DNA from 3 places in the Cobetia sp. 2AS genome. Region 1 is predicted to be linked to each of the others. Evidence: predicted binding sites of a transcription regulator. Region 1 holds the regulator's gene; each other region holds the start of a gene.
The links. The regulator sigma-54, encoded in region 1, starts transcription at its own class of promoters, with help from an activator protein. The targets are predictions, from matches to a motif close to TGGCACNNNNNTTGCTNT.
Positions count from the first base shown of each region.

Region 1 (9,774 bases):
CGACGACGGGTCGCCGAGTAGCGTTCCAGCAGCACTCGCGAATCGGTGGTCAGGTAGACGACCTGCACGTCCATGCCGCTCTGGCGGACGTTGTCGAGCAATTCGGGGAAGCGGGTCAAGGCTTCCGGCAGGTTGCGGGCATCGATGGAGACCGCGATGCGCCGACGCGCCGGGCTGTCCTTTTCGAGCTGATCGACCAGTGGCGCCAGCAGCATGCCGGGCAGATTGTCGATGGCATAGTAGCCAATATCTTCCAGCGCCTGGAGAGCGATGGATTTCCCGGAGCCGGAGCGGCCGCTGATGATCACGATCTTCATGAAGTGCTCTCCAAGGGCGAGGTCAACGTCGAAAGAATGCAGGGGTGGGGCAGAAGGCTGCCCGCTATCAGTGCGCTGTACGTCGGCCGATGGAAGGCCAGCAAGACGAAAGCCCGGACGATGTCCGGGCCTGTCATTCAGCGCGCCGGTAATTCGGCGATGGCTTGGGTCAATGCCTCAAAGAGTGCACGCTGGCTGTCTGCTTGGCGCAGGGCCGAGCGATTGGTCGGGGAATTGAGCAATTCCGCGACCTGCCCGAGCAGCGTCAGATGGGTCTCATCCGCTTCCTCAGGCACCAGCAGCACGAACAGCAGATCGATGGGTTCTCCGTCGATGGCATCGAAGTCGATGGGTTCACCGAGCTTCAGAAACGCAGCGATTGGCGTCTTGCAATGCGGGCTGCGTGCATGGGGCACGGCCACGCCGTGGCCAATGCCGGTCGACCCCAGTCTTTCGCGCCCGATCAGGCGCGAGAAGACTTCCTGGCTATCCAGGCTGGGAATGTTCTGTGCGATGAAGGTGCTGAAGAATTCAAGCACCCGCTTCTTGCTCCCCCCGGGGACACCGTAAAGCGTGCGCTCGGGGGGAAGGATCTGATCAAGTGTCATGGCGGAAGGTCAACGGGTCCCGGTGCCCTGAGAGCGAGCCTGGGACTTTTCCTTGTGTTTGACCAGCTGGCGATCCAGCTTGTCGGCGAGCGCGTCGATGGCAGCGTACATGTTGGGGTCTTCTGCCAGGGCGTGGAGGTCAGCGCCTGCCGCATGCAAGGTGCAGGCAGCCTGCTGGCGCTCCTTCTCGATCGACAGAGTCACCTGAACATTGGTGATGTTGTCGTAATGCCGTTCGAGGCGAGCGAGCTTCTCGTTGACGTAATCGCGGAGAGGATCGGTAAGTTCCACATGATGCCCGGTGATATTCACTTGCATGGACACGCTCCTTTATCCAGCGGGTTGCCATTCAATTGTAACCCTTTTTGACTACGAGCAAACCCTGATCGGACGCTCTGCAACAGGCTTGACGGCCACCGTCTGGCGATGTTTTCGCACCCTTGCCAGTGGCGTCAGATGTCGTGAGCGTCTGTACCGACAATGCCCAAGCTTTGCGCAAAGATCAACGCTGCGCTGCATCGTGGCTCAGTGCTTGTCTTCAACTCAGTGAGGGGTATCGGAGTGGACTTCAAGGGCACGTCTGGTGGGTGGTGCGTGAAAGACGCGCAAGAAGGCGGGTTTTCGTCGCCAATCCCTGCATGTACGTCACCTTTCAGGCGCTCCGATTGCGTGGAGCAAGCGGCGTTCCGGGAGGTTCACCGGGTGTCATCCAGGTGCAATACGCGCAAAAGTGACTTTAAAAACATGCGATTGACGGTGAATGACGCTGCCGTAACGGCGGTTTTTTACCGTCATCCTGCGCGCCGTCATGTGCCATGACGGGCAATTGGCGAGCGGTTGCCGGGATGACAGGGAACGCGACAGGCGTACCGCTGCCCGCGAAGTCAGAGGCTGATGAGCGGAAAATCCAGCGCTTGAGGTTGGCGGCGGCTGCCATTGTGGAGGTGAAAGCAGGGCATGGCAGCCGCAGGTGACGGGTCAGGCCAGACGCTTGCGCTCGCTGGAGGAGGGGATGCCCATCGCTTCGCGATACTTGGCCACGGTACGACGTGCGACCTCGATGCCATCGCTGGCGAGCAGATCGACCAGCCGCGAGTCGGAGAGAGGCTTGCGGGCCGGCTCTTCCGCGATCAGCTTGCGGATGCGGGCACGAATGGCGGTGCTTGAGTGAGCGTCGCCATTGCCGCTGCCACCGACCTGGCTCGAGAAGAAGAACTTGAGCTCGAAGACGCCGCGCGGGGTGTGGATGTACTTCTGGGTCGTGACCCGCGAGATGGTCGATTCGTGCATCTCGACCACTTCGGCGATGTTGGCCAGAATCAGCGGCTTCATGCCTTCCTCGCCTTGCTCGAGGAAGTCGATCTGGCGTGCCATGATCTCGCGGCCGACCTTGAGCAGGGTGTCATTGCGTGATGACAGGCTCTTCATCAGCCAGCGCGCTTCCTGCAGGTTGTCCTTGAGAAAGGTGTTGTCGGCGGACTTGTCGGCACGCTTGATCAGTGCGGCGTATTCCGGCTGGATGCGCAGCTTGGGCAGCGCTTCCGGGTTGAGCTCGACCTGCCAGCCATGCCGGGTATGGCGCACCAGCAGATCAGGGATCACGTAATCGCTGGCGGGCTCGCCCCAGGCGGATGCCGGACGCGGATCGAGCGCGCGCACCAGGCGGATGACGTGGTCCAGCTCGTCATCGTCAAGGCTCAGGCGCCGCTTGAGCAGCTTGCGATCATCGTTGCCCAGTGCCTCGAGGAATTGGCGTACCAGGCGGCGCGCCTGCGCCAGCAGCGGCAGATCATCCGGCAGCAGCGCCAGTTGCAGCAGCAGGCATTCGCGCAGATCACGGGCAAAGACGCCGGTCGGGTCGAACTGCTGCAGACGCAGCAATACCTGCTCGAGCTCGGAGGCCTTGAGGCCGGGCAGGCCCTGGCCACGCAGGCCATCGACCAGCTCATCGAGAGACAGGCTCAGATAGCCGGCACCGTCGACGGCATCGATCAGGCTCTCCGCCATCTGGCGTTCACGGCCATCGAGGTCGGTCATCGCCAGCTGCCAGCGCAGGTGGTCCTGCAGGCTCTCGACGCTGGTATTGCGATCGAAGTCCGGCCCTTCCTCGCTCCCGCTGCCACTGCCGGAGCTGGTCAGGCTACCGGCGTGGTCCTGGTAGAGGTCCGACCAGTCACTGTCGAGGGGGTATTCCTCGGGAATCTCGCTCGAGGAGTCGGCAGTGGAGATCTCGCTCGAATCCTGTGTCTCGACGACATCCAGCGACTCGTAGTCCTCGTCGAGCTCCAACATGGGGTTGGACTCGAGGGCTTGCTGAATCTCCTGACGCAGGTCGAGCGTCGACAGCTGCAGCAGCTGGATCGCTTGCTGGAGCTGCGGCGTCATGGTCAGCGAGGTGCCGAGGCGGAGTTGCAGGGTGGGTTTCATGGAGTCAGTCAATTCACGGCAAAGGAACGTGCTTACTACGCTATACCGTGACTCGGGGCACTGACAAGTGGTTGTCGTGAATATTCAAGCAACTTGCATGCCATGTTTCCACCAAGGTGGTATGGACGTCATGCATGCGTCTGATGTCAGACATGAAAAAGCCGCTACGCGATAAAATCACGCAGCGGCTTTTGAAGCTTTTGCCTCGCGAGGACTCAGCGCAGCCGCTGACCCTAGAGCGTGAACTCGTGACCCAGGTAGACGTCGCGCACCTGCTGGTTGGCCAGGATGGAGTCCGCGTCACCGTGGGCGATGATCTGGCCATCGCCGACGATATAGGCGGTGTCACAGATATCGAGTGTCTCGCGCACGTTGTGGTCGGTGATCAGCACACCGATGCCACGATCGCGCAGTTGGCGCACGATGCTCTTGATCTCGCCCACCGAGATGGGGTCGACGCCGGCAAAGGGCTCATCGAGCAGTACGAAGTCCGGCTCGGTGGCAAGCGCCCGGGCGATCTCGACCCGTCGACGCTCACCACCGGACAGGCTCATACCGGCGCTGGCGCGGATGTGCGTGATGCTGAATTCCTCGAGCAACTCTTCAAGGCGTGCCTTGCGGCCATTGCGATCCAGGTCCTTGCGGGTCTCCAGAATCGCCATGATGTTGTCGGCCACCGACAGCTTGCGGAAGATCGACGCTTCCTGCGGCAGATAGCCGATGCCGGCGCGTGCACGCTGATGCATGGCGGCAGCGGAGAGGTCCTTGTCATCGATGGAGACGTTGCCGGCATCGGCGCGCACCAGTCCGACGATCATGTAGAACGAGGTCGTCTTGCCGGCGCCGTTGGGGCCCAGCAGGCCGACGATGTCGCCTTGGCGGATCTCCAGCGAGATGTCCTTGACCACCTTGCGGCCCTTGTAGGCCTTGGCCAGATGGCGAGCGCTCAGCGTACGCGGAGTAGCAGCAGTCATGACTCAGTTTTCCTTGCTGGCATTGGTGCCGCGCGGCGTCAGGGTCATGTGCACGCGACCGCCTTCGGTCTGCTGTGCCGTCTTGCTGTTGTTGGCGTTCACCTGGCGCTTGTCGAGGAAGTACTCCACGTAGCCGCCTTCGAAGGTGTCATCGCCTTTCTCGAGACGCGCATTGCCGACCAGCTCCACGCGGCGCTCCAGCGCATGGTAGCGGATGGTGTCGGCCCAGCCCTTGACCAGCTTCTCGTCGGGTGCGGGTTGCTGTTCCAGGTAGGCACGCTTGCCGGTGGCCTTGACCAGCGAGATCTCGCCGCTGCCGGCGCGACTGATATCGACGCGGCTGGCATCGAGTTTCATGCTGCCCTGGCGCATTTCCACCTGGCCGGTGTAGGTGGCGGTGCCGGCCTTGTCATCGAGCGACAGGGCGTCCGCGGCGATGTTGATCGGCTGGCTGGCATCGCTGTCCAGCGCCATGGCGGCCGGGGCGAAGGTGGACATACCCAGTGCCAGGCAGAGCGCCATGACACCGCTGTTGAGGGTCTGGCGACAGGCCGTCAAGGGCTTGCGAGTCGTGGAAGTCATGGTGGCTCCTTGGCATGACGGGGTCGCCGCCCGAGCAATGATGCCATCGAGCGGCAGAGAAGAAGGTGTTGCGGCGCGGGTCATGGCGTGACGGCCAGCCCGGCGGGTTCATTCACCGCTGGCAGGCGCTGCCTCGAAGGTGCTGTTGACGCGCCCATCATCGGAGGTGGTGCTGTCGGTGGCCGAGTCGATGCGCTCGGCTTCCTTGCTGGCCTCGCTCTGGCCTGTGCCGGGTTGCAGGACGCTGCGAACACGGCCCTGCAGCACGGCGGAATCCTGTGAGAGGTCGGCGCTGAAGCTGTCGCTTTCGACATGCTGGCCATTCTGGGTGATCACGACCGGCACGTCACTCCAAGCGCGATTCTGGTCACGGCTGTAGTGCAGGACATCGGTATCGAGGGTCCAGCGGTCATCGGGCTGGCGCAGTCTGGCATTGCCCTCGAGGGTGAAGGTGTCGCCGCCGGCACTCAACACGCCACTGTCACCCGTGGCATACCAGCGGCGGTCTTCACTGTCGTTGGTGCGAATCTTCGGGGTCTGCGCCCGGGTCACGTCATCGCCTGGCGTGTGCTCGATATGCGGCGAGGTCATGGACTGGATCGCCACGCCGCGCCCATCGAAGCGTGTCATGTCTGCCCCGTCGAGATAGTAATCCGGCTCACTGCTGTCGACCTCGACGTTGACGGTCGATTCCAGGCTGTTGCGCTGCTCGATCAGCGCCAGCACGCCACCGACGAGCAGCAACAGCAGCATCAGCCAGAGACGCGGAGAAGGGCGGGGCAGACGTAACATCAGGGACGCGACTCCTGCAGGTAGGTGTCCAGCACCGAGGCCCAGTGGCCCTGTGCCTTGAGCAGCAGATCACAGAGCTCGCGCACGGCGCCATCGCCGCCCTGGCGTGAGGTGACCCAGTTGGCCTCGCTCATCACGTAGGCCATGGCGTTGGGCACGCTGACGCCGAGACCGACACGACGAATGGCCTCGCGGTCCGGCAGGTCATCGCCACAATAGGCGACTTCTTCCAGCTCGATCCCGTGCTCGCGGCACAGGTCGGTCAACGCGACCAGCTTGTCTTCACGGCCCTGGATGACATCCTGAATGCCCAGTTCCTTGGCGCGACGCTCGACCATCGGCGAGCTGCGGCCGGTGATCAGCGCGACGCGAACGCCACTGCGCAGCACCAGCTTGAGGCCATGGCCATCCTGGACGTGGAAGGATTTGGTCTCGACGCCGTTGGCATCGTAGTGCAGGCGGTTGTCGGTGAGCACGCCATCGACATCCAGCGCCAGCAGACGCACGCGGCGTGCGCGGTCGATGATGTCCTGCGGATATTCTTCGCTCAGGGAATTCGTGTCGCTCATGGTCTTTCTCCTCGCACTCCGTGCATGCTTGACGCTGTCCTGTGAACGGCGCTGATGGGCGTTGAGCGGTAGCGTCTTGCCGGGACGGTCTGCCGTCGAACAGAGACAGCGATCGCCCGCGGGAGTTCAGATCACGCCGCTGGCCAGCAGGCCGTGCATATGGATGGCTCCGATGGGGTGCTCATCCTCGTCACAGACTACCAGAACGCTGATGCGGTTTTCTTCCATGATGCGCACCGCTTCGGCGGCCAGCATGCTGGCGCGCACGGTCTTGCCGCCACGGGTCATGACATCATCGACCTTCAGCGCGCGCAGATCGCCGTGCTGGTCGAGGGTGCGGCGCAGGTCACCATCGGTATAGACGCCGACCAGGTGGTCGTCATCATCGATCACGCAGGTGAAGCCCATGCCCTGACGCGTGATCTCGAGCAGCGCATCGCGCAGCGGGCTGCCGAGTGCCACGCGCGGCAGGGCGTCGCCATGGTGCATCACGTCCTGAACCCGCAGCAGCAGGCGGCGGCCCAGGCTGCCGCCCGGATGGGAAAGCGCGAATTCCTCGGCAGTGAAGCCGCGGGCCTCCAGCAGTGCCACCGCCAGGGCGTCGCCCATCACCAGCGCAGCGGTGGTCGAGGCGGTCGGTGCCAGATTCAGCGGGCAGGCTTCCTGGGCGACGCTGGTGTCCAGATGTGCATCGGCGTCACGCGCCAGGGTCGAGCCGGGCTTGCCGGTCATCGAGACCAGCGGGGTGCCCATGCGCTTCAAGAGCGGCAGCAGCGCCGTGACCTCGGCGGTCTCTCCGGAGTTGGACAGCGCCAGCACCACATCGGCCGGCGTGATCATGCCCAGGTCGCCATGGCTGGCTTCACCGGGGTGGACGAAGAAGGCCGGCGTGCCGGTGCTGGCCAGGGTGGCGGCGATCTTGCTGGCGACATGGCCGGATTTGCCCATGCCGGTGACGATGACGCGGCCCTTGGTGGCCAGCATCAGCTGACAGGCGCGGTCGAAGTCGTCATCGAGATGGCTTTCGAGCGCGGCGATGGCCGCTTCCTCAATGGCGAAGGTGCGGCGGGCGCTGGCGCGAAAATCCGCCTGGCTGGCCGGAGTCTCATCGGCGGCGGACTGGCTGGCGGCGGATTGACTTGAAGCAGAAGCGCCAGGCGCGGTGGCGTGCGGGGTGCTGGAAGGCTCGGTCATGATCGAATTGTTGCCTGTGGTTGGCCAGGGCTCAAACCGCGCGGAAAGGGCGTGTCATCCCGCGCGGCGGCGTGGCAAACGATGATGAAGACGCTGCCGTCAGCGAGTCAGGCTGATGGCAAGCCAGGCCGTGTAGGCCAGATAGCAGGCGAGCAGGATAACACCTGGGCCGCGGCCGATGCGCCCACGGCGCTGCCAGATGAGCAGCGCGGCCAGCAGCAGCGTCAGCCCCAGCATCACCGGATAGTCACGGCTGATGGCGCTGCCATCCACCGGACCCGGCGCCAGCAGGCCTGGCACGGGCAGCACGGCGAGGATGTTGAACAGGTTGGAGCCGATGACGTTGCCGATGGCGATGTCGTGATGGCGCTTGAGGGCGCTGGCCACGCTGGCGGCCAGTTCCGGCAGGCTGGTGCCGATGGCGATCACGGTCAGGCCGATGATCAATTCCGGCACGCCGAGTGCCTGGGCGATGTCGGTCGCCCCCCACACCAGCGCACGCGAGCTGGCGATCAGCACCGCCAGCCCGACCAGCAGCCAGAAGATGGCGCGTCCGGTGCTCATCTCGGGCACGTCATCCTGGCTTTCCGCCTCGCTCGGCGAATCGACCTTGAACAGCCACACCAGCGTGAAGACCAGCAGGGCCAGCAACAGGATGCCATCGAGACGCTCGAGCCCGCTGTTGGACAGCGCATAACCGCCCAGCGCCGTGGCCGCCAGCAGCAGCGGCAGCTCGCGGCGCACCAGCCCGAAATGCACCGGAATCGGGGCGATCAGCGCCGTGACGCCGAGCACCAGGCCGATATTGGCGATGTTGGAGCCCAGCGCATTGCCGGTCGCGATATCCGGAGTGCCATCAAGAGAGGCCATGATGGAGACGACGATCTCGGGGGCAGAGGTGCCGACGGAGACGATCGTCATCCCGATCAGCAGTTTGCTCATCCCGGCGCGCCACGCAGTGGCCGCGGCTCCTTCGACGAAGCGATCAGCACTCCAGACAAGACCAATCAGGCCGATGACGACTGCAAGGATGGGATATAGCATCAGAACTCTCGGGGCAGGGGGCAGGGCGGTGGCATATCGCCGGGAACCGCGCCATTAAACGCATCCCCCCAATCCTTTGCAAGACAGCGGCCATGTTCCCATTGTCGAGCGTGTTGCCGAGCGCATTGTTGAGCGCATCACCACCCGCGGCACGGCTCTGTTGCCTTGATGAGACTGGCGGCACAGGGGTGGGTTCGGATACGATGTTCGCTAACTAACTTGATCCTTGGATCCCATGACTCGGACATTCGACCTGTTCACGAGCCGACAGCGTGTGGCTCGTCACGGCGAAGGTCCCTCACAGCGGATGCTTCTATGACTGATTTGCCCGGTCAGACCGCAACCCGGACGGGTGCGGACGGCCAGGATGCGCAGGCTTCTTCACGCGGCGCGGCAGGCGAGATCAATCTCGATGATGCCCTGATTCGTGTTGAAGGCCTGCGGTTCACCCGTGGAGAACGCGAGATATTCTCCGGCATCGACCTCAAGATCCCGCGCGGCAAGATAACCGCCATCATGGGGCCTTCCGGTACCGGCAAGACGACACTGCTCAAGTTGATCGGCGGTCAGTTGACGCCCTCGGCGGGGCGCGTCGAGATCGCCGGCTTGCACGTGCATGGCCTGTCGCGGCGCGAGCTGTTTCGCATGCGCCGTCGCATGGGCATGCTGTTTCAGAGCGGTGCCCTGTTCTCCGACCTGAGCGTGTTCGAGAACGTCGCCTTCCCGCTGCGCGTCCACACCGACCTCCCCGATGCGATGATTCGTGACATCGTGCTGATCAAGCTCGAGTCCGTCGGGCTGCGCGGCGCGCGTGAATTGATGCCGGCCGAACTCTCCGGCGGCATGACGCGGCGTGTGGCGCTGGCGCGAGCCATCGCGCTGGACCCGGACCTCATCATGTACGACGAGCCCTTTGCCGGGCAGGACCCCATCTCGATGGGCGTGCTGGTCAATCTGATCCGGCGCCTCAATGATGCGCTGGGCATGACGGCGCTGGTGGTCTCGCACGACATCAAGGAAACGCTGACCATCGCCGATTACGTCTATGTGATCGCCGATGGCAAGGTGATGGCGCAGGGCACCCCCGAGGCGCTGAACGCCGAATCGGACCCGCGCGTGGCCCAGTTCATCCACGGCAAGCCGGATGGCCCGGTGCCCTTCCATTATCCCGCCCCGGACTTCGCCGGCGACATTCTCGATGGTCGCGAATCGGCAACCCGCAGGAGAGAGTCATGAGTGGTCTGAATCGTGGCCCGCTCGGGGCCAT
Region 1 is NZ_JARWKQ010000001.1:128,670-138,443, forward strand. It holds gene rapZ (RNase adapter RapZ) at 1-317, opposite strand, end outside; gene QD356_RS00555 (PTS sugar transporter subunit IIA) at 455-925, opposite strand; gene raiA (ribosome-associated translation inhibitor RaiA) at 935-1,243, opposite strand; gene QD356_RS00565 (RNA polymerase factor sigma-54) at 1,904-3,352, opposite strand; gene lptB (LPS export ABC transporter ATP-binding protein) at 3,586-4,326, opposite strand; gene lptA (lipopolysaccharide transport periplasmic protein LptA) at 4,330-4,908, opposite strand; gene lptC (LPS export ABC transporter periplasmic protein LptC) at 5,017-5,700, opposite strand; gene QD356_RS00585 (HAD hydrolase family protein) at 5,700-6,269, opposite strand; gene QD356_RS00590 (KpsF/GutQ family sugar-phosphate isomerase) at 6,396-7,463, opposite strand; gene QD356_RS00595 (calcium/sodium antiporter) at 7,563-8,507, opposite strand; gene QD356_RS00600 (ATP-binding cassette domain-containing protein) at 8,823-9,743, shown strand; gene mlaE (lipid asymmetry maintenance ABC transporter permease subunit MlaE) at 9,740-9,774, shown strand, end outside.

Region 2 (9,774 bases), 920 kb from region 1:
GCGCCGCACCGGCCCGCCGACCTGGATGGCACACAGGTATTTGAGTGCGCGATCGAACACGCCCATCTCATGCGCCAGCGGCACCGGGCCATGCCACTGCTTGAAGCTCATGCCGGCATCGAAGGCCAGTGACCAGTCCGCCGGACAGGTGATCATGCCGGCATCCATGAACAGGTCACCGTCGCGCTGGTCGAGCAGCGCGATATCGCCCTGCATCTGACGGCCGATATAGTCCAGCGGTGGCAATGGCAGGCTGGCGTCATCACCCATGCAAAAGGCCTGCTCCAGCCCCAGCAGATGGTTGCGCCAAACGCAGTCATCGCCGTCGCGCTCGAAACTGAAGGCCTCGGGATAGTCCCTGGCGTAATGCGTCATCACGAATTCCAGGAAGTCCCAGGCGGCCGGCTGCATGTGCGGCATCACCAGGCAGCGCCTGGGGTCCTTGGCCAGCACCCGCTCACGCTCGGCGATCTCGCTCAGATAGTGCTCATCGATATCCAGCATGTGCTCGGTGATGGAACCCGGCTTGCCGGGCAAGGTATGCGGCTCGATATTGACCGAGTAACGGTACTCATCTTCCGGGAACGGGAAGGGAAAACGCTGGATGGCGTGATCGGAATTCTTGAAGGTGAACAGACCATGGAACGCCTGGTCATCTCGCGGGGAAAATTGCATGTTCCTGCTCCTTGGGGGTCCATCTCGCGAAAGACGTATTCAGAGATCCAGCACCAGCCGCTGGCTGCGTGCCCGGGAAACGCAGGGCATCACGCAGCGCTGACTGGCCCGCTCCTGTTCATCGAGGAAGGCGTCACGGTGCTCCGCCTCCCCCTCCAGCATGTCGACCCGACACTGCCCGCAGACGCCGCCACGACACAGGCTCGTCACCTCGACACCGCTGCGCTCCAGCGCTTCCAGCATCGACTCCTGGGCGCCGACCGCCACTTCGACGCCGCTGGTGCGCGCCACGGCCGTGAAGGGAGTCCCCGGTTCCGGGGCGGCAAAGACCTCGTGGTGGATGCGCGCGAGACTCCAGTGCAGCTCGCGTGCCGCTTCCTTCACGGCATCGATCATGGCCTGCGGGCCGCAGAGATAGACGTGCGTGCCGGCGGGCTGACGCGCCAGCAAGGCCTTCAGATTCGGGCGTTCGAGGCGATGCTGGGTGATGTTGCCACTCGCCAGATAGGGCGCGGCCTCCGGGAAGCGGGCGACGTCGAGGTCCTGGCTGCGCAGGTGCAGCTCCCAGCTGGCGCCACGCCGCTCAAGCTCCGGCAGGTAGGAGAGAAACGGCGTGATGCCGATGCCGCCTGCCAGCATCAGGTGATGGCGCGCCTGCCAGTGCGGCAGAAACAGGTTGGCCGGCGGGCTGAGTTCCAGCTCGTCGCCGACCTGCACGCGGGAATGGATGGCTTCGGAGCCACCACGCGAGACCGGCTGACGACGCACCGCGATGCAGTAATGCGAGGGATCATCCGGCGGGCTGATCAATGAGTAGGCGTTGCGACACACCCGCCCCTCTCCCGGAATGCCCAGCACCACATGACTGCCCGGCGAGAACGGCGTGAAGGGGGAAGCCTCATCGGCAGGCACCAGAGTGAGACGGCGCACGCTGCTGCTGAGCTGATCGACCGCGGTGACCCGCGCCTTCATGAAGCGAGACATGGTGCCACCTCCTCCTGTGGGGGAATCTCTCCCGGGGCTTCCGCATCGATTCGCACGCCCATGTAGGCGCCGAGACGCTTGGAAAAATGATCACGCACTTCCAGCATCAAACCGCAGCCATCACAGGCTGCCGGCGAGTGGATGACATGCTCACTGACCTGCTGACAGTGCACGCAGAACACATGCCGCCCCAGGGCAGCGACCGGCAACATCACCATGTCATCCAGCAGCAGCCCCTGCTGCTGAGCCAGATTGGCGACCTGCCACACGAAATGCTCACTGCCGATGATGACCAGACACCCCGCGACACCGATCTCGCTGATGGCGCCGACCAGTGCGTCGCAGGCCTTCGGGCGGTCATCGACGTCATACCAGCGATGCAGGCGGGCGTTGTCGGCGGGCCCCGTGGGCAACGCCTCTGTTGCCGGGGCGGATTGCACGGCGCCTCCCACCTCGTGGCAGCCGAGCTGATCGAGCAGCGTACTGATCAGCTGACAATGCATCTGCAGCTGCTGACGGGCGTTGCCCGCCGCCTCACCAGTGCCTGGCAGGCTCTCGGGAGACTGGCACGCCACCAGATAGCGTTGGGCATCGGGCAGCGCCTCGATGCGTGGATAGTGTTGCCGACTTCGAATCCCGGCAGTGACAGAGGATGATTGCGGGCTTTTCATGACACGACCCTGCTCTGAGAAATTGTCCTTGTTGTAATGCCGCCGTCTTGACGATGACGTGCATCCGACTACCACTCCATTTCTTGAGCATATTTCGTGCCATTGACGGCAAAATCATTGCCCCACATGCTCGGCAAAATCGTCTGAAATCCCCACTTCACATATGAACAATCAATGAAGGTATTCACGCACCAAAACAGAACACAAAGCTCATGAATATCGGCTTGCATTCACCATTATTGCCCTGACCCAATCTCACCTCATAAGCCAATTGCTACGCTTGACATATTTCTCATTGAATATCTTCAAGACCCTGAAAGAATGGAAAAACTCTGCCTTGAGAAAATCACGACCCCTCCATCGACACGACACCATGTGTATCTCAATCATCAGCATTATGACGCGCTTTCGCTTGCATGATATCGGCCGGATTCCATGGTTGGACTCAGCACAAAAGAAAGCGCCTCACCGAAGGGGTGAGGCGCTCTAATGACTCGATGGAATCAGGTCAAATCTTTCTACATCAACCGGAGCAGAGTTCTTGTCACTGCGACAGCTTGCCAGGACAACATTGCGGCGAGCTTGCTGACAAAAGTCTCTGCACCTTTGCCATGACAATCATGCGCAATGGCACACTCACAAGAGAGATCGTGCCATCAGTAACCGCCCTGTCCCGGCACCCAGTTGGTGCCCGCCAACGGAACACGTGCCATGGCGGCCGCTTCCACATTCAGGGCGACCAGGTCTTCCGGTTCCAGATGATGCAGGTGTGACTTGCCACAGGCACGTGCCAGGGTCTGGGCTTCCAGCGTCAGCACGCGCAGGTAGTTGGCCAGACGCTTGCCGGCTGCGACCGGGTCCAGTCGCTGGCTCAGCTCCGGGTCCTGGGTGGAGATACCGGCCGGACACTTGCCATCCTGGAAGTCGTCATAGAAACCGGCGGCGGACCCCAGCTTATGATACTCATCGGCATAGCGCGGATGGTTGTCACCCAGCGCAATCAAGGCGGCGGTACCGATGGCCACGGCGTCGGCACCCAGCGCGATCGCCTTGGCCACATCGGCGCCGTTGCGAATCCCGCCGGAGACGATCAGCTGGACCTCACGGTGCAGGCCCATCTCCTGCAGTGCCTGAGTGGCCTGGGGGATGGCGGCCATGGTCGGGATGCCGACGTGTTCGATGAAGACATCCTGGGTGGCGGCGGTGCCGCCCTGCATTCCATCCAGCACGATGACATCCGCGCCCGCCTTCACCGCCAGCTTGACGTCGTAGTAGGTGCGGGTCGCGCCGATCTTGACGTAGATCGGCACCTGCCAGTCGGTGATCTCACGCAGTTCGGCAATCTTGATCGCCAGGTCATCCGGGCCGGTCCAGTCCGGGTGGCGACAGGCGCTGCGCTGGTCGATGCCCTGCGGCAGCGTACGCATGCCCGCGACCCGCTCGGAAATCTTCTGGCCCAGCAGCATACCGCCACCGCCGGGCTTGGCGCCCTGGCCGAGCACGACTTCAATGGCGTCGGCCTTGCGCAGGTCGTCCGGGTTCATGCCATAACGTGACGGCAGATACTGATAGACGAGGCGCGAGGACTGGCCGCGCTCTTCCGGGGTCATGCCGCCATCGCCGGTGGTGGTGGAGGTGCCGATTTCCGAGGCACCACGCCCCAGCGCTTCCTTGGCCTGAGCGGACAGGGCACCGAAGCTCATGCCGGCGATGGTCACCGGCGTGCTGATCACGACCGGCTTCCTGGCATGGCGCGTGCCGAGCACGACTTCGGTCTCGCACTTCTCGCGATAGCCTTCCAGTGGATAGCGCGACATGCTGGCGCCGAGGAACAGCAGGTCATCGAAATGCGGCACCTTGCGCTTGGCGCCCCAGCCACGGATATCGTAGATTCCCGTCTCCGCCGCCCGTTGGATCTCATGGATGACATCGCGGCCGAAGGTCGCAGATTCCCGCAGTGCCGGGTTGTAGGGCTGTGTTTGAGTCTCGTCGGTCATGTTGAGCATCCTGATCAGTAGGCTGAGGCGTTGTCGACCTTGAAGTGATAGAGCTGACGCGCAGATCCATAACGCGTGAAGCTGGCCGGGTCTTCATCGATTCCGGCACTCGCCAGCAACTCCGCCAGTTCTTCCAGGTGCTCGGCACGCATGTCCTTGGCGATGCAGTCCGCGCCCAGCGATGCGACCGTGCCCTTCACGTAGATTCGCGCTTCATAGAGCGAATCGCCGAGACCTTCACCGGCGTCGCCGCAGACCACCATGCGGCCCGCCTGGCCCATGAAGGCACTCATGGCCCCGATGTTGCCCTTGACGACGATATCCACGCCCTTCATCGAGATGCCGCAGCGCGCCGAGGCGTTGCCTTCGATGATCAGCAGGCCGCCGTGGGCGGTCGCGCCCGCGGACTGGGAAGCATCGCCCTTGACCCGCACGCAGCCGGACATCATGTTTTCCGCCACCCCGACCCCGGTGTTGCCGTGGATGGTGACGCTGGCCTTCTGGTTCATGCCCGCGCAGTAGTAGCCCGCATGGCCATCGATATCGACACTGATGTCGTCATTGATGCCGCAGGCGATGTTGTGGGCGCCGTCGGAATTGACCACTCGCCACTCACGCGCGTCCTTCAGGGTGTCGGCATCGTGCAGGGCCTGGTTCAATTCGCGCAGCCCTTCAACGGCCAGATCGTGTGTCTTCATCATTACGCGGCCTCCGAACGGGCGGTGTCTTTTTCCCACAGATACAGGCGGCCGGGTTCCGGCTCCCACACGCGGGCATCCTTGATGCCCGGCAGACTGGCCAGGGCACGGTATTCCGAGGCCATGGCCACGTAGTCATCGGTCTCGGCGATCACGGCTGGCTTGCAGGCGATCGGGTCACGTACCACGGCGAAGCCATCACGCGTGCCGATGGTGAAGGTGAAGAAGCCATCAAGGTCCTTCAGGGCGCCGGTGATCGCGGCTTCCAGGCTGTCGCCCTGCTCCAGACGCCAGGTCAGGTAGCCGGCGGCGACTTCGGAATCGTTGTCGGTCTCGAAGCTGATGCCCTCACGCTTGAGCTTGGTGCGCAGCCAGTTGTGGTTGGACAGCGAGCCGTTGTGGACCAGGCACAGATCACGCCCGGTGGAGAACGGGTGGCTGCCCTGCAGGGTCACGGCGCTTTCGGTCGCCATGCGGGTATGGCCGATGATGTGGCTGCCCTGCATGCCCTTGAGGCCATAGAGGCTGGCGATATGAGCCGGCAGGCCCACCGCCTTGAGGATCTCGATGCTCTGCCCCACGCTCAGCACGCGAATCTGCGGGGCGCTGTCGGCAAGCCAGCTGCGCACGGCACTTTCTTCTCCGGCGATCTTGAATACCGCGACACTGGCATTGCTGAACCAGTCCGCCACCGTGCCGACCTGCTCGCCCAGGCCCTTGGCGATCGCCTCCCAATCCTCATCGGCACCATCGCTTTGCAGCGTCAGCTTGATGCCAGCGTCAAATTCGTCGCCATAGATGGCGAAGCCGGCGCTGTCCGGGCCGCGATCGGTCATCGCGATCAACATCGGCTCGAACAGCTCCCCCAGGCGCGATTCCAGCGCCGGGTTCTTGAGATAAAGCCCTACGATTCCACACATGGTGATGTCCTCTCACGGGCAGGAGGCGTCTCCTGCCTGATGTCTTGAACGTGGTGGTGACAGTGGCGACCCTCGTCTGGCATGACCCGCGAGACCCGCGAGCGCCGCCGGATGAGATCAGAAGAATTCGGCGTAGCGCTGGACTTCCCAGGCACTGACCTGTGCGTTGTAATCCAGCCATTCCTCGCGCTTGAGGCGCATGAACTCGGCGCAGATTCCCTCGCCCAGGCTCTCGCGCAGAATGCTGTCCGCCTCGAGCGCATCGATGGCCAGCGCCAGATTCTGCGGCAGCTTCTCGATGCCCTTTTCGGCGCATTCGCTCGGGGTCAGCGAGTAGAGATTGATGTTGTGGGGCGTGCCCGGGTCCAGCTTGCGTGCCACGCCATCCAGCCCCGCCGCGATGATGGCGGCGTGCACGAGATAGGGGTTGCAGCCGGCGTCCGGCAGGCGGAACTCGAGGCGACCATAGGGCACACGCACCATGGCCGAGCGGTTGTTGTCCCCGTAGGCGATGAAGACCGGCGCCCAGGTCGCGCCGCTGGTGCTGCCACCCCCGACCAGACGCTTGTAGGAATTGACGGTCGGCGCGGCAAAGGCACACAGCGCCGGGGCATGTGCCAGCAGTCCGCCGAGGAAGTGGTACGCCAGCGGCGACAGGCCCATGCCCTGGGCGTCGGAATCATCGCCGAACAGGTTGCGTCCGGTGTCATCACATACGGACAGGTGGAAGTGCATGCCATTGCCCGGGCGGTCCGCCAGCGGCTTGGGCATGAAGGAGCACACCATGCCCAGGTCATTGGCGATCTCGCCGGCGGCCATGCGCACGAAGGTGAAGCGGTCTGCCGAAGTCAGCGCATCGCTGTAGGTGTAGTTGATCTCGAACTGGCCGTTGGCGTCCTCGTGATCGATCTGATAGACGTCGAAGTCCACCGCCTGCAGCGATTCGACCAGACGCTCGAGGAATTCACGCGAACGCGACAGGCCCTTGTAGTCGTAGCAGGGCTTGGCGAGGGTATCGCTCTCGTCCACCGGCAACAGCTCACCCGCTTCCCCCCGGCGGAACAGCGAGAATTCCGGCTCCAGCCCGGTATTGAGCGTCCAGCCCTTCTCCTTCAGGCGCTCCAGCTGCTTGAGCAGCACCACGCGGCTGTCGTTGGCGAACGGTTGCCCATTGACGTAGCCATCACAGGCCATGCGCGCATAGCCCGGCTGCCACGGCACCAGCGACAACGAGCTCAGATCACCCCGCGCCATGAAGTCCGGCCCCTCCGGCGACATGCCGAGACCACTGACGGCGAAGCCGGCAAAGCCGGCGCCCTTCTCGACCACATCCATCAGGCAATTGGCCGGCACGGACTTGGTCTTGGCAGCGCCATGAATATCCACGAACTGCGCCAGCAGATAGCGAATGTCGTGATCCTTGATGAACTGTTGCGCGTTTTCGGGTGACATCTGGGTTTCCTCTGAGAGCGGACCGGGTTCCATCTCCCTCGACACTGTCTGCCACCCCGGGAAACCTGACCCCTTGTGGTGACTCGCCACGTCAAGATAGCGGATGAAACGAGTTTTTGTGATTCCTGCTGGTCAACTTTATTTCCCCTAAAGAAAAGCATGCAGCATGCCATTTCACCAGTTGCCGCCCAGAACTTTTCACCAACCTCCTGTTTTGCATGGAAATTTATTTTCCAAGCTCGTTTTACCCAACAGGAAACGCCAAGTGATCCTGAGTGAGTTCCTGCTCGTTTCTCGAAATAGGCATCATTTCGGTGCCCAAAGCCCTCTCTTCGCACCAGCATGACGCGAAGCGCTAATATTCACGCCCTGATTCGTGCTGACAATCGGCGCCTGACTCGCTCAAGGGCTGCCGTGGCCATGGCCTTTGACGGAATTGGCAAGCCCCTTGCTTAACCATGAGGAATGTTTCTTTCCTTTGAAGAATCGCTCCTCGTGCGATCAGGCAAGGCAAGCAGCAGGTACAAGCCCTTGTGAAGCGCCTGAAGAGGCGCCTGAAAAGGCGAAAGAAAAACAACACCTCCTGCGGCGGATGCGCGTCTTGCGCGCCATCTTCGCCAGCATCAGCAGGACTACGGCACCCCCATTTACGCTAGGCAGCACGACTCACAGGAGAAAGGGACGCATGGCGAATTCATGGCGCATCTCGGCACTGGCCGAACAACACCGCAAGCTGGGCGCGGAGCTTGAAGACTGGAATGGCATGGGCACCGCCTGGAATTACGCCGTCTCGGACACGGCCGATGACCACGAGACCATTCGCACCCGCGCCGGTCTGATGGATGTCTCGGGGCTCAAGAAGATCCACTGCAATGGCCCGCATGCTCAGGCCGTGCTGGATTACGTCACCACGCGGGACATGTCCAAGCTGTATCCGGGCAAGTCGGTGTACGCCAGCGTCTTGAATGAGGCCGGCAAGTTCGTCGACGACTGCATCGTCTATTGCCTGGCGCCGAACTCCTACCTCGTGGTGCACGGCACGGGCACCGCGAATGAAATGCTGGCCAAGAGTGCCCTGGGACGCGCCGTCAGCCTGACCTTCGATGACGACATGCATGACATGTCACTGCAGGGGCCGGTCGCGGTGGATTTCCTGGAGCGTCACGTGCCGGGTATCCGTGAGCTGCGTTACTTCCACCATCTGCAGACCCAGCTGTTCGGCTGCCACGTGATGATCTCGCGCACCGGCTACACCGGCGAGCGTGGCTACGAGATCTTCTGCAAGGCCAAGGACGCCCCCTCTCTGTGGGAACAGATTCTCGCGGAGGGTGCCGACATGGGCATCAAGCCGTGCAGCTTCGGCACCCTTGACTGGCTGCGGGTCGAGAGCCACCTGCTGTTCTACCCGGCGGACAATTCCGAAACCTACCCGTACCCCGACCAGCCGGTGGGCGACACCTTGTGGGAATTGGGACTGGACTTCACCGTCTCGCCGGGCAAGACCGAATTCCGTGGCGCCAGCGAACACTTCGCGCTGCAGGGCAAGGAGCGCGTCAAGGTCTATGGCGTGCTGCTGGATTCGAAAGACGTCGCCCAGATCGGTGACAAGGTCTACGCCGACGGCAAGTGTGTCGGTGTCATCACCCAGGGCATGTACTCGCGCCTGAGCGATCGTTCCATGGCGCTGGCACGTCTCGAACCCGGCTATGCCGAGCATGGCACCCCGCTGACCCTCAAGACCGGCACTGACGGCGAGACCAGCCTCTCGGCCATCAGCCATTCCCTGCCCTTCGATGACCCGGAAAAGGCCAAGCGTCTGGCTCGCGGCTGATCGCGCGCCACAGCCACGAGGCAACAGCTCAAGCCCCGCGGCGACAGCGCGAATCGCGTGATGCTGGATAGCGTGAAACCTGAGAGGCCTCCTCGGCATGGCGTCGAGGAGGCCTCTTGCATCACATGCCATGGAGTCAGACCGAGGACTGGCCACAAACGTGGATGAGGGTTGGCGGTAAACTTGATAATGTCACCCGATATTCGCACGCGGGTGACGCGCAACGACTCCCACAAGGACGCGTATTCTCACCCCGCCTGATCATTGTCCTTATCGCATTCACCTCCGCCACAGGAGTTATCCATGCCGCGAGAATCCTCCCATTCCTCCAATACACCTCAACCGACAGCGCCTGACACGAAAGTGTCTGACACGAAAGCTCCTGACACGAAAGCGCCTTCGCTGGCCGCGGAACCTGCCGCGCAGTCCGAGGTGAAGGAGACCATCACCGCGGCAGCCGACGAGACACGCCTGGGACTCGAGCAGCACATTGCGCGCGCGCTCAAGCAGCAGCGAGTTTCGCAGGGCTACAAGATTTCCGACGTC
Region 2 is NZ_JARWKQ010000001.1:1,044,949-1,054,722, reverse strand. It holds gene QD356_RS04460 (DUF3445 domain-containing protein) at 1-675, opposite strand, end outside; gene QD356_RS04455 (PDR/VanB family oxidoreductase) at 715-1,659, opposite strand; gene QD356_RS04450 (dimethylamine monooxygenase subunit DmmA family protein) at 1,644-2,330, opposite strand; gene QD356_RS04445 (FMN-binding glutamate synthase family protein) at 2,987-4,327, opposite strand; gene QD356_RS04440 (protein glxC) at 4,342-5,028, opposite strand; gene QD356_RS04435 (glutamine amidotransferase family protein) at 5,028-5,945, opposite strand; gene glnT (type III glutamate--ammonia ligase) at 6,063-7,397, opposite strand; gene QD356_RS04425 (aminomethyltransferase family protein) at 8,083-9,228, shown strand; gene QD356_RS04420 (XRE family transcriptional regulator) at 9,592-9,774, shown strand, end outside.
Region 2: glnT (type III glutamate--ammonia ligase) is a predicted target of sigma-54. The motif match lies at 7,552-7,569, and genes of this name have one in related genera.

Region 3 (9,774 bases), on a different contig from region 1:
CCGCCGCCGACCCCGGCCAATGAAAGGTTTTCGCCTCAACTTCAATACCATTCATATAAGAAAGTGCGTGTTTATAACCATTGCCGACAGTGGCGTCCTGCCCCTCAGTCCTGCCCCCTCACCCCGCGCGCAACCACGCGATCCGCAGCCGGATCAAGGAAAGGCGCAATGCGCGACATTCATGGGATGACGCTGACAGGGGCCACACGGCATGATGAGCCAAAAGGACAATGACGCTTCACAAGGAACCGTGATGGACCACATCGATCTGCAGCAACCGCTCTGGATGTTGATCACCTTCGTCGCCCTCGGCGCCCTCTGTGCACGCCGCCTCGCGATCGACCCGCGCCCCATCGCCACCTTGCTGATCTACGTGATCGCGCCGCTGACCTTCTTCCGCGGGCTGGTGCTCGGCGAGCCATCGCTGAGTGATCTGGGCCTGACGCTGGGACTGTTCTCGCTGGCCAGCAGCATCTGCCTGCTGGTGCGCCCGCTGGCCGCGAAGTTCTTTCCGCCGCAGGAAGCCGCCCTGCTCGCCTTCTCCTCGGGCACCGGCAATACCGGCTACTTCGGCCTGCCGGTCGCGATGCTGTTGCTGCCGCCGGAAGGCGTGACCCAGTACCTGTTCTGCCTGCTCGGCATCACGCTGTATGAGTTCACGCTGGGCTTCTACGTCAGTGCGCGCGGGCAGTTCTCGATGCGCCAGAGTCTGGTCAAGATCGTGCGTCTGCCGCTGATCTACGCCTTTCTGGCCGCTCTGCTGGTGGGGACGCTGGGGCTCGAGGTACCGGGGGCGGTGATGGAGGGACTCGACTACTTCAAGTACAGCTACACGGTGCTGGGCATGATGATCATCGGCATGACGCTGGGCGGTGTCAGCCTGCGCGAGATCGACCCGCGCTTCATTCTCGCGGCAACCGGCCTGCGCTTCGTGATGTGGCCGCTGCTGAGTCTGGGCAGCGTGATGCTGCTGGGCAGCCTGTTCGCCCTCGACCCGGTGCTGGCGCAGGTGTTGCTGCTGCTGGGCGTGGTGCCGATGGCCGCCAATGTGGTCGTGCTGGCCATCGAACTGAATATCCAGCCGGCCAAGGGCGCGATCGCGGTGATGCTGACCACCCTGGCGGCGCCGCTGATCATCCCGCTGTATCTGTCATGGATGCTGGCGATCAGCGGCCTGGGGTGAGGCTCAGGCGCCAGCCATCTCGGGCGTGACGGCATCGGGCGTCGCGGCCGGCGCCGGACGCGGCATCAGATGGCGCGGCGCCGTCTCGAGGATCTGACCCTGCCAGTCGATCAGGTGCAGCGCGCCTTCGGCATCTTCCGCCAGCGCGGTGCAGTGCTCGACCCAGTCGCCGTCGTTGCAATAGAGCACGCCTTCCTCGACCCGGAAGCCCGCCTGGTGGATATGCCCCCCGACATAGCCATCCAGCCCTTCGAGACGCGCCTGGCGCATGGCGGCTTCCTCGAACTGGGCCACATAGCGCTGGGCGGTGCCGCTACGACGCTTGAGCGCACTGGCCAGCGACCAGTACGGCAGCCCGAACATGCCACGCGCGCGGTTGCACCAGCGATTGAGCGACAGGATGAAGCCGTGCATGCCATCGCCCAGCTTGAGCAGCCACGGTGCGATGCGCACATGGGTGTCGAATTCATCGCCATGGGAGACCAGCAGGCGACGACCACTGCTGGTGGTATGGATCGCACGCCGCTCGATGCTCACGTTGTGCAGCTTCAGACCACACAGGCGACGGAAGGCGGCATCATGATTGCCGGGAATGTAGATGACCTCGCAGCCGCTGCGCGCCAGACGCAGCACCCGCGCCACCAGCGCCTGCTGGTCCTTGTCGAGCACTGCACGCTTGCGCATCGCCAGCAGGTCGACGATATCGCCGACCAGATACAGGCGTTCGGGACGCACGCGGCGCAGCAGCCTTGCAAGCAGCGCCGCCTGGCAGTCCGGAGTTCCCAGATGCACATCGGAGATGAACAGCGTGCGAACCTGACCGAGAGCGTCGGGAGCAGGCGGCATTTCAGCACGGGGAGCCGATTGCAAAGCGGTCATGTCAGTCACCTCCGGGTTGCCAGGCAAAATCGACAGGCGAGGCCCAGATGGCCCCTGTCGTTGCCCAGCAAGACTGAGGGGAGGCGATGACATACCCGTAACAGCGACATGAAAAAGCGATGACAGCCAATGCCATCAATCACTTGCAACATGGCAGAAGGAAAGATCGCGGGCTTTCTCACGCCTGAGGATCGTTGGCCCCCGCCATGGCTCGCCGCCGAGCGCGCTTCTGACGATACATGCGGTCATCCGCGATATGGATCAGATCATCGACATCCACATCGCCCTGCAATACCGGGTCGTGGGTGACGCGGCCGATGCTGACCTCGACCGGGAAGGGGATTTGCTGCTGCAGGCGTTGCTCCTGAAGATGGCGCATCAGCTGGGTCGTCGCCTGCTGGCTGGCCATATCACAGGCACCGGGCATCACGACCAGAAATTCATCGCCGCCCAGGCGGCATGCCAGCCCGTCTTCACCGGCCGCCAGGCCGACACTCCGGGCCACCAGCTGGATCAGGCGATCACCCTCGGCGTGCCCGAAACTGTCGTTGACGTGCTTCAGGCGGTCGACATCCACGAACAGGATCGACATGCATTGCCGGGTGCTCGTGCTCTCGGCCAGCATCCGCTCGAGAAAATCGAAGCCGAAACGGCGATTGGGCAGCCCCGTCAGCAGATCGTGATTGGCACGGTATTCCAGCTCATGCTGCTGCGTGAGCAGCTGCTGATTCATGTGGCTGAGCTCGGCGTTGCGCACCTCCAGTGCCCGGCGCAGCTTGACGGTACGCAGGAAGGTGGAGCTGCGGGCGTGCGCCAGCGCCGGCGCCATGATCATCGTCGCGATCATATAGGCACCTCCCGCGCCGGCAAGGTCCTTGAGCGAGAGCGGGCTCAGCCATAGAAAGAGCGGCAGATAGCCCAGTATCAACGGCAGACTACTGACCAGCTGGTACCGCCAGCCCCACACCAGCCACGCCGGCATGGCGATCAGCATGGAGGTCGAGAAGCTCAGGTTCCACAGCGATAGCGTGATGGCATCCTGGATCATCGTCGCGCCGAAGCAGAAATACAGATTGGCGCAGACGGCGCCGAGCAATGCGATATCGTCGGGCCGACGTGGCTGGCGACGCAGTAGCGTCACACACAGCACACAGACACCGAGAAGCAGGAAGCGCCCGAGCCACAGGGTCGGCCAGGCGTCAGGGACCTGGAAGTAGTCGAACAGCAGAAAGCACGCCAGACCCGCCATCGCGAACAGCACGAAGGTATGATTGAGTCGCGCCCGATAATGGCGAGACTCCTCATCCTCCATCTCACTGCATGGCATGAGGTGATCATGGAACGACACGGCACGTCCTCTCGGAAAGCTGGGGCATGGCCTCATGCTACACCTGCCGCCAGCCTCCCCCTATCCCGTCGGCTCGCGTCCCGCCAACGCTACTGCCACGTGTCCTGGCGGCGAGATGCACTCAGGGCCCGATACCGGGAAGGTACGGGCCCTGAACGTCTCGACGTGACTCGCGCCTTTCGCCTGCGGTCAGACGACCTTGCCGCGTGAACCAGCAGGCACATAGATGCGCGCGGAAGCGGCATCTCCCAGCCAATATCCCGAGAAGAGGCCATACAGCCCTGCCGCCATCAGGCCGCCGATGAACAGCGTGAAGTGGGTGATGTCACCCAGCGGCAGGAAGCTGATGACCAGCGTCACCGCCGAGGAGGCCAGCAGCGCCTTGACCGCCGCGACATTGACGCCCTTCTCGAAGAAATATTCGCCCTGCGCGCTGTCGGTGAACAACGCCCGGGTGTTGATGCCGCCCTTGTTGACCAGATAGTGATCGAACAGGATCACGCCATACACCGGGCCGATGGCCGCGGCGAGAATGCCCACGGTGTACTGGATGATTTCCGGATTGTTGAACAGATTCCACGGCGTGATGAAGATGGAGCCGACGGCGGCCAGCATGCCGCCCATGCGCCAGCTGATGCGGGACGGGGCCACATTGGAGAAGTCGAACGCCGGTGACACGAAGTTGGCCACGATGTTGATACCGATGGTCGCCAGCACCAGGGTCAGGATACCCAGCGCTGCCGCGACACCATTGTCGATGCGGGCGACGGTCTCCATCGGGTCATGCAGCATCTCGCCGAAGATGGGCTGGGTGCCGGACACCACCACCACGGTGATGACGGCAAACAGCAGGAAGTTGACCGGCAGGCCCCAGAAATTGCCGCGCTTCACATCACCGGGAGTAGCGCAGTAGCGCGAGAAGTCTCCGAAGTTGAGCGTCGGCCCGGCGAAGTAGCCCGCCACCAGAGCCGCGGCGATCACCATCTGCCACAGGGCGTCGCTGCCCGAGAGCGTCTTGCTGCCCAGGGTGAAGCTGATGTTGTCCCAGCCGGCCTGCCAGACGATCCAGCCCGCCAGCGCGAACATCACCACATAGACCGCTGGCCCGGCGAAATCGATGAAGCGGCGCACCGCATTCATGCCCCACCAGAACACCAGTGCCTGCAGCACCCACATGAACAGGAAGCAGTACCAGCCCAGCTGCGAGAGCCCGAACAACTGGGTCTCGGTCAACCCTTCCAGTGACGGCACGTAACGCAGCAGCACCAGCATCAGGGCATGCGCCGCCAGATACGTCTGGATGCCGTACCACACCACCGCGATCAGCCCGCGGATGATCGCCGGAATGTTGGCACCATAGATGCCGAAGGACTGACGGCATACCACCGGGAAGGGCACCCCCGTCTGCTGGCTGGGTCGCGAGATCAGATTGGCGAACACCTGCACCACCAGAATGCCGACCAGCATCGAGACCAGAATCTGCCAGCTGGCCAGCCCCAGAGTGAACAGGCTGGCGGCGAAGACGTAGCCACCGACACTGTGCACATCGGACATCCAGAACGAGAAGATGTTGTACCAATTCCAGTTCTGCTCGCAGGGGGCGAGGTCCTCGTTGATGAGCCGCTTGCTCGCGTTGCTCAGATCAGGGGGAATCTGGGGTGTCATTGTTGTCTCCAGAGGGGCTTGTGGGCCATCGGCCAGTCACGAGGCGGCATGCCTCGCCATACCCTCCCCTTATCAACAAGCGTGCCAGTGAAACACTTGTTGCGGATTTTCAATCTTCCAGCGTTTTTCCCAAGGCCCTCTCTGCACGACGTCCCTGCCAGCAACGCCATGTACGTGGCGACTCCTGAGACATCGGGCACCATCAACTTCCGCTGTATTAGCCATATGCACCACAGAAGTGCGCTGACGATGAAACCAACGTTGCGGCAGTGGGTATCACCGGACTGGCACGGATGCTGCTCGCGTATTGTCCACTCTGCTCGAACGTCTCACCCAACCCTGCCAGCCGAGCCCATCACAGGAGACACGCGCCATGTTGCGCCTCAAGGTCATCAATCCCAACACCAGCCAGACGATGAGCCAGCAGATGGCGCACTCGCTGCAACGACAGCTCGCGGATGACGTCCGGCTCGAGGTACTGACCGCCGAGCATGGCGCCCCCAGCATCGAGACGGCCGTCGAGGAAGCCATGGCGGTGGTCGCGCTGCTGAATCTGATCGCCCGTGATCGTGAGGGCCTGCTGGACACGCCCCCCGCCGATGGCTATCTGCTGGCCTGCTTCGGTGACCCCGGCCTGGAGGCTGCACGTGAGTTGAGCCCCGTGCCGGTGATCGGCATCGCCCAGGCCGCCATGCACATGGCCACGCTGGCGGCTCCCTCCTTTGCTATCGTCACCAGCATGACCAGCACGCTGCCGATGTCCGAGCAGCTGCTGGAGCGCTATGCGATGCGTCCGCTGTGCAAGGCCCTGCTGGCCTGTGACGTCCCGGTACTGGCGCTTTCAGAGGCGCGCACTCCCCCGCAGGCGCTGCTTGAGAGCTGTGAGCAGGCCAAGGCCAGCGGTGCCGGCAGCATCGTGCTGGGCTGCGCCGCGATGGGCCCGCTGCGCGACGCCATCGCTCGGGATATCGGTCTGCCGGTGGTCGACCCGCTGCTGGCGGGACGGGACCTGCTGCTGACATTGATGCGCCAGCCCGCCGTCACCCGCGCGGCACCGGGCGGCGAGGCCAAGCCGCTCAGCGGCGTCTTTGCCCGAGGCCTGGCGGCCCTTTGACCCGCAGGCGAGCCGCCCTTGGCTGGCGCCTCGCGACCGAAACGAAAACGCCCCCTCACTGCTGCCAATGAAGGGGCGTTTGCATTGGCCGACTCTGACTCAGTGCTTGTCGTTCGACTCTCCCGAGCGGCTGCGATCGCCGACCACCGCCGTCACCAGCTTGCCGATGCTCAGCCCCTGCACGAGGATCGAGAACAACACGATGATGTAGGTGGTGACCACCAGCGGCTCGCGGAAGTCGCCTTCGGGAATCGCCAGTGCCAGCGCCACCGAGATGCCGCCGCGCAGGCCACCCCAGGTGAGCACGCGCGTGGTGCCGGGGCGGAAGGTGTACCAGCGACGCAAGAGGCTCAGCGGAAGACCGATCAGCGCCAGGCGCGAGAGCAGGATCACCGCCACCAGCACCAGCGCGATGCCGATCGAGGTCAGCGTGATCGGCATCAGTACCAGTTCGAGGCCGATCAGCACGAACAGCACCGCGTTGAGAATCTCGTCGACCAACTCCCAGAAGCCGTCCAGATAGCGGCGAGTGTTGTCGGACATGGCGCCATCACGCGCCATGTTGCCGATGATCAGCCCCGCCACCACCATCGCGATGGGGCCCGAGACGTGCAGCGCCGAGGCCAGCGCATAGCCGCCCAGTACCAGCGCCAGACTCAGCATCACCTCGACCTGATACTGGTCGATGCTGCGCATCAGCTGATAGACCAGCGCACCCAGCGCCAGCCCGAGCAGGATGCCGCCGCCGGCTTCCTCGAGGAACAAGAGCCCCATGTGGCCGAGCTCGACCTCACCGCTGCCGGCCGACGCCGCACTCAGCAGTGCGGTGAACAGCACCACCGCCACGCCATCATTGAACAGCGACTCGCCGACGATGCGGATCTCCATGTCGGCAGGCGCGCCGGCACTGCGCATGATGCCGAGCACGGCGATCGGGTCGGTGGGCGAGATCAGCGCACCGAACACCAGGCAATACAGGTAGGGCACCTCGATACCGGCCCACTGGAACAGCCACCAGGCGGCGGAGCCGATCACCAGCGTCGAGATCAGCACGCCCAGCGTGGCCAGCAGGCCGATGGAGCGCCGATAGGCCTTGAGGCGCGAGAGGTCCACGTGCAGCGCGCCGGCGAACAGCAAGAAGGACAGCATGCCGTCCATCAGCAGGCTGTTGAAGTTGATTCGGCCCAACCAGTCTTCCGCGGTATCGGCCACGACGGTGGTCACCGCGAAGTGATCGAGCCCGATCACGCCCAGCGACAGCACCAGGCCGATGGCCATCACGCCGATGGTCGGCGGCAGGCGCAGGACGCGATGATTGAACCACATGCACACGGCAGTGATGGTGATGAACAGTGCAGCGAGATTGAGCATCCGAAAACGGTCCTTTGCAGTGGCGCCGATACCCCTGATGGCATGACGTCCTTGTCATTCTTTCCAGTTCTTCTGTCGCGTGAGCGGCCGCGTGGCTGTCTGAACTGAGCGTGACTGTCCAGAGCGGCTCATGGCTACCAGAACGGAGCGCGGCTACCAGAGATCGCCGTGGCGTTCACGGTGGCAGAGATAGAGACGCAGCTCGAACTCACGTTGATGATACTCCGGCTGCATGTGACAGCAGAGCCGGTAGAACGCCTTGTCGTGGGACTTCTCGCGCAGATGCGCCAGCTCATGCACCACGATCATGTTGAGCAGTGGCTCCGGCAGCCGACGGAACAGCGACGAGATACGGATCTCGTTCTTGGCCTTGAGCTTGTTGCCCTGCACCCGCGACACGAAGGTGTGCAGCCCCAGGGCATTGTCGATGACGTGAATCCGGTCGTCGTAGATCACCTTGCTGATCGGCGCCGAGCTGCGCAGATACCGATTCTTCAGCGCCATGGTGTAGTCATTCAGCGCCCGCGCACCCTGCAGCTGATGAGGCTCGGGATACTTGCCGAGAAAGAAGGCTGCCGTCTTGCCCGACGCCATCAGTTCACTCGCCTGCTGTTGGATCTCGGGGGCGTAGCCCTTGAGATAGCGTAGATCAGCCACTGGGCATCTCTCCTGTTGCTGTCCGAAGGAGGGCCAGAGACAAGAAAACCCGCCGAGGCGGGTTTTCTTGTCATGGCGCCGAAAGCGAGGGGCGAGACGTCCGCCACCTGCCAGGCCTGTCGAGCTGGCGAATTTACAGGCCAGCGGCAGCCTTGAGGCCAGCGGCACGATCGGTCTTTTCCCACGGGAAGGCGGTGAAGGTTTCGGTCTTCTGCTCGCCGCTCACGTCGGTCCAGCTGTAGCTGTGCTCGAACGGCTCACGACCGAAGTGGCCGTAGGCAGCGGTCAGCTGATACATCGGGTGCGCCAGGTCCAGCATGGTAGTGATGGCGTACGGACGCAGGTCGAAGTGCTCGCGCACCAGCTCGACGATCTTGGCATCGCTGATCTTGCCGGTGCCGAAGGTGTTGATCGAGACGGAGGTCGGCTCGGCGACGCCGATGGCGTAGGAGACCTGGATCTCGCACTTGTCGGCCAGGCCGCTTGCGACGACGTTCTTGGCCACGTAGCGACCGGCATAGGCGGCGCTGCGGTCGACCTTGGACGGGTCCTTGCCTGAGAAGGCGCCACCACCGTGACGGGCCATGCCGCCGTAGGTGTCGACGATGATCTTGCGACCCGTCAGACCACAGTCACCCACCGGGCCACCGATGACGAAGTTGCCGGTCGGGTTGATGTGGTATTCGGTGGTCTCGGACAGCCACTCGGCCGGCAGCACCTGCTCGATGATCTCACGCTTGACCATCGCGCGCAGGTCTTCCTGGGACACTTCCGGGTCATGCTGGGTCGACAGCACGACGGCTTCGACGGCGACCGGCTTGCCGGCTTCGTCGTAGCGGAAGGTGACCTGGCTCTTCGCATCCGGGCGCAGCCACGGCAGCATGCCGTTCTTGCGCAGTTCCGCCTGACGCTCCACCAGACGGTGAGCGTAGTGGATCGGCGCCGGCATGAAGGAGTCGGTCTCGTTGGTGGCGTAGCCGAACATCAGGCCCTGATCGCCCGCGCCCTGATCTTCCGGCTTGGTGCGATCGACGCCCTGGGCGATATCGATGCTCTGCTTGCCGATCAGGTTGAGGACACCACAGGTCTCGCCGTCGAAGCCGACGTCGGAAGAGGTATAGCCGATATCGGTGATGACACGACGTACCAGCTCCTCGAGATCCACCCACGCGCTGGTGGAGATCTCACCGGCCACGATGGCAACGCCTGTCTTGACGAGCGTTTCGCACGCGACGCGTGCCTGCTTGTCGCGCGCGATGATGGCATCGAGCACGGCGTCGGAAATCTGGTCGGCAATCTTGTCCGGATGCCCTTCGGACACGGACTCGGATGTGAAGAGTGAGTATTCGCTCATTGGTCCTCGACCCTCTTTTCGGATGCGGGGATGATTCGGCCACTGACGGCAGACTGCGTTGACGACCGAGTAGAAACACGCTTGCGGCGCACGATGAAGCTCAACACGGGCGGTTGAGCCTCGGGGGGGCGAGTTTACACGCCACTTATGTGAGTTCCTAGCGCAATGGGGCGCGTGGAGCCGTCCAATCGAGACCTTTTTGC
Region 3 is NZ_JARWKQ010000005.1:16,014-25,787, forward strand. It holds gene QD356_RS13380 (AEC family transporter) at 254-1,183, shown strand; gene QD356_RS13385 (UDP-2,3-diacylglucosamine diphosphatase) at 1,187-2,062, opposite strand; gene QD356_RS13390 (diguanylate cyclase) at 2,241-3,389, opposite strand; gene QD356_RS13395 (NCS1 family nucleobase:cation symporter-1) at 3,600-5,075, opposite strand; gene QD356_RS13400 (aspartate/glutamate racemase family protein) at 5,449-6,189, shown strand; gene QD356_RS13405 (sodium:proton antiporter) at 6,289-7,560, opposite strand; gene QD356_RS13410 (M48 family metallopeptidase) at 7,714-8,217, opposite strand; gene metK (methionine adenosyltransferase) at 8,351-9,571, opposite strand.
Region 3: QD356_RS13395 (NCS1 family nucleobase:cation symporter-1) is a predicted target of sigma-54. The motif match lies at 5,145-5,162, and genes of this name have one in related genera.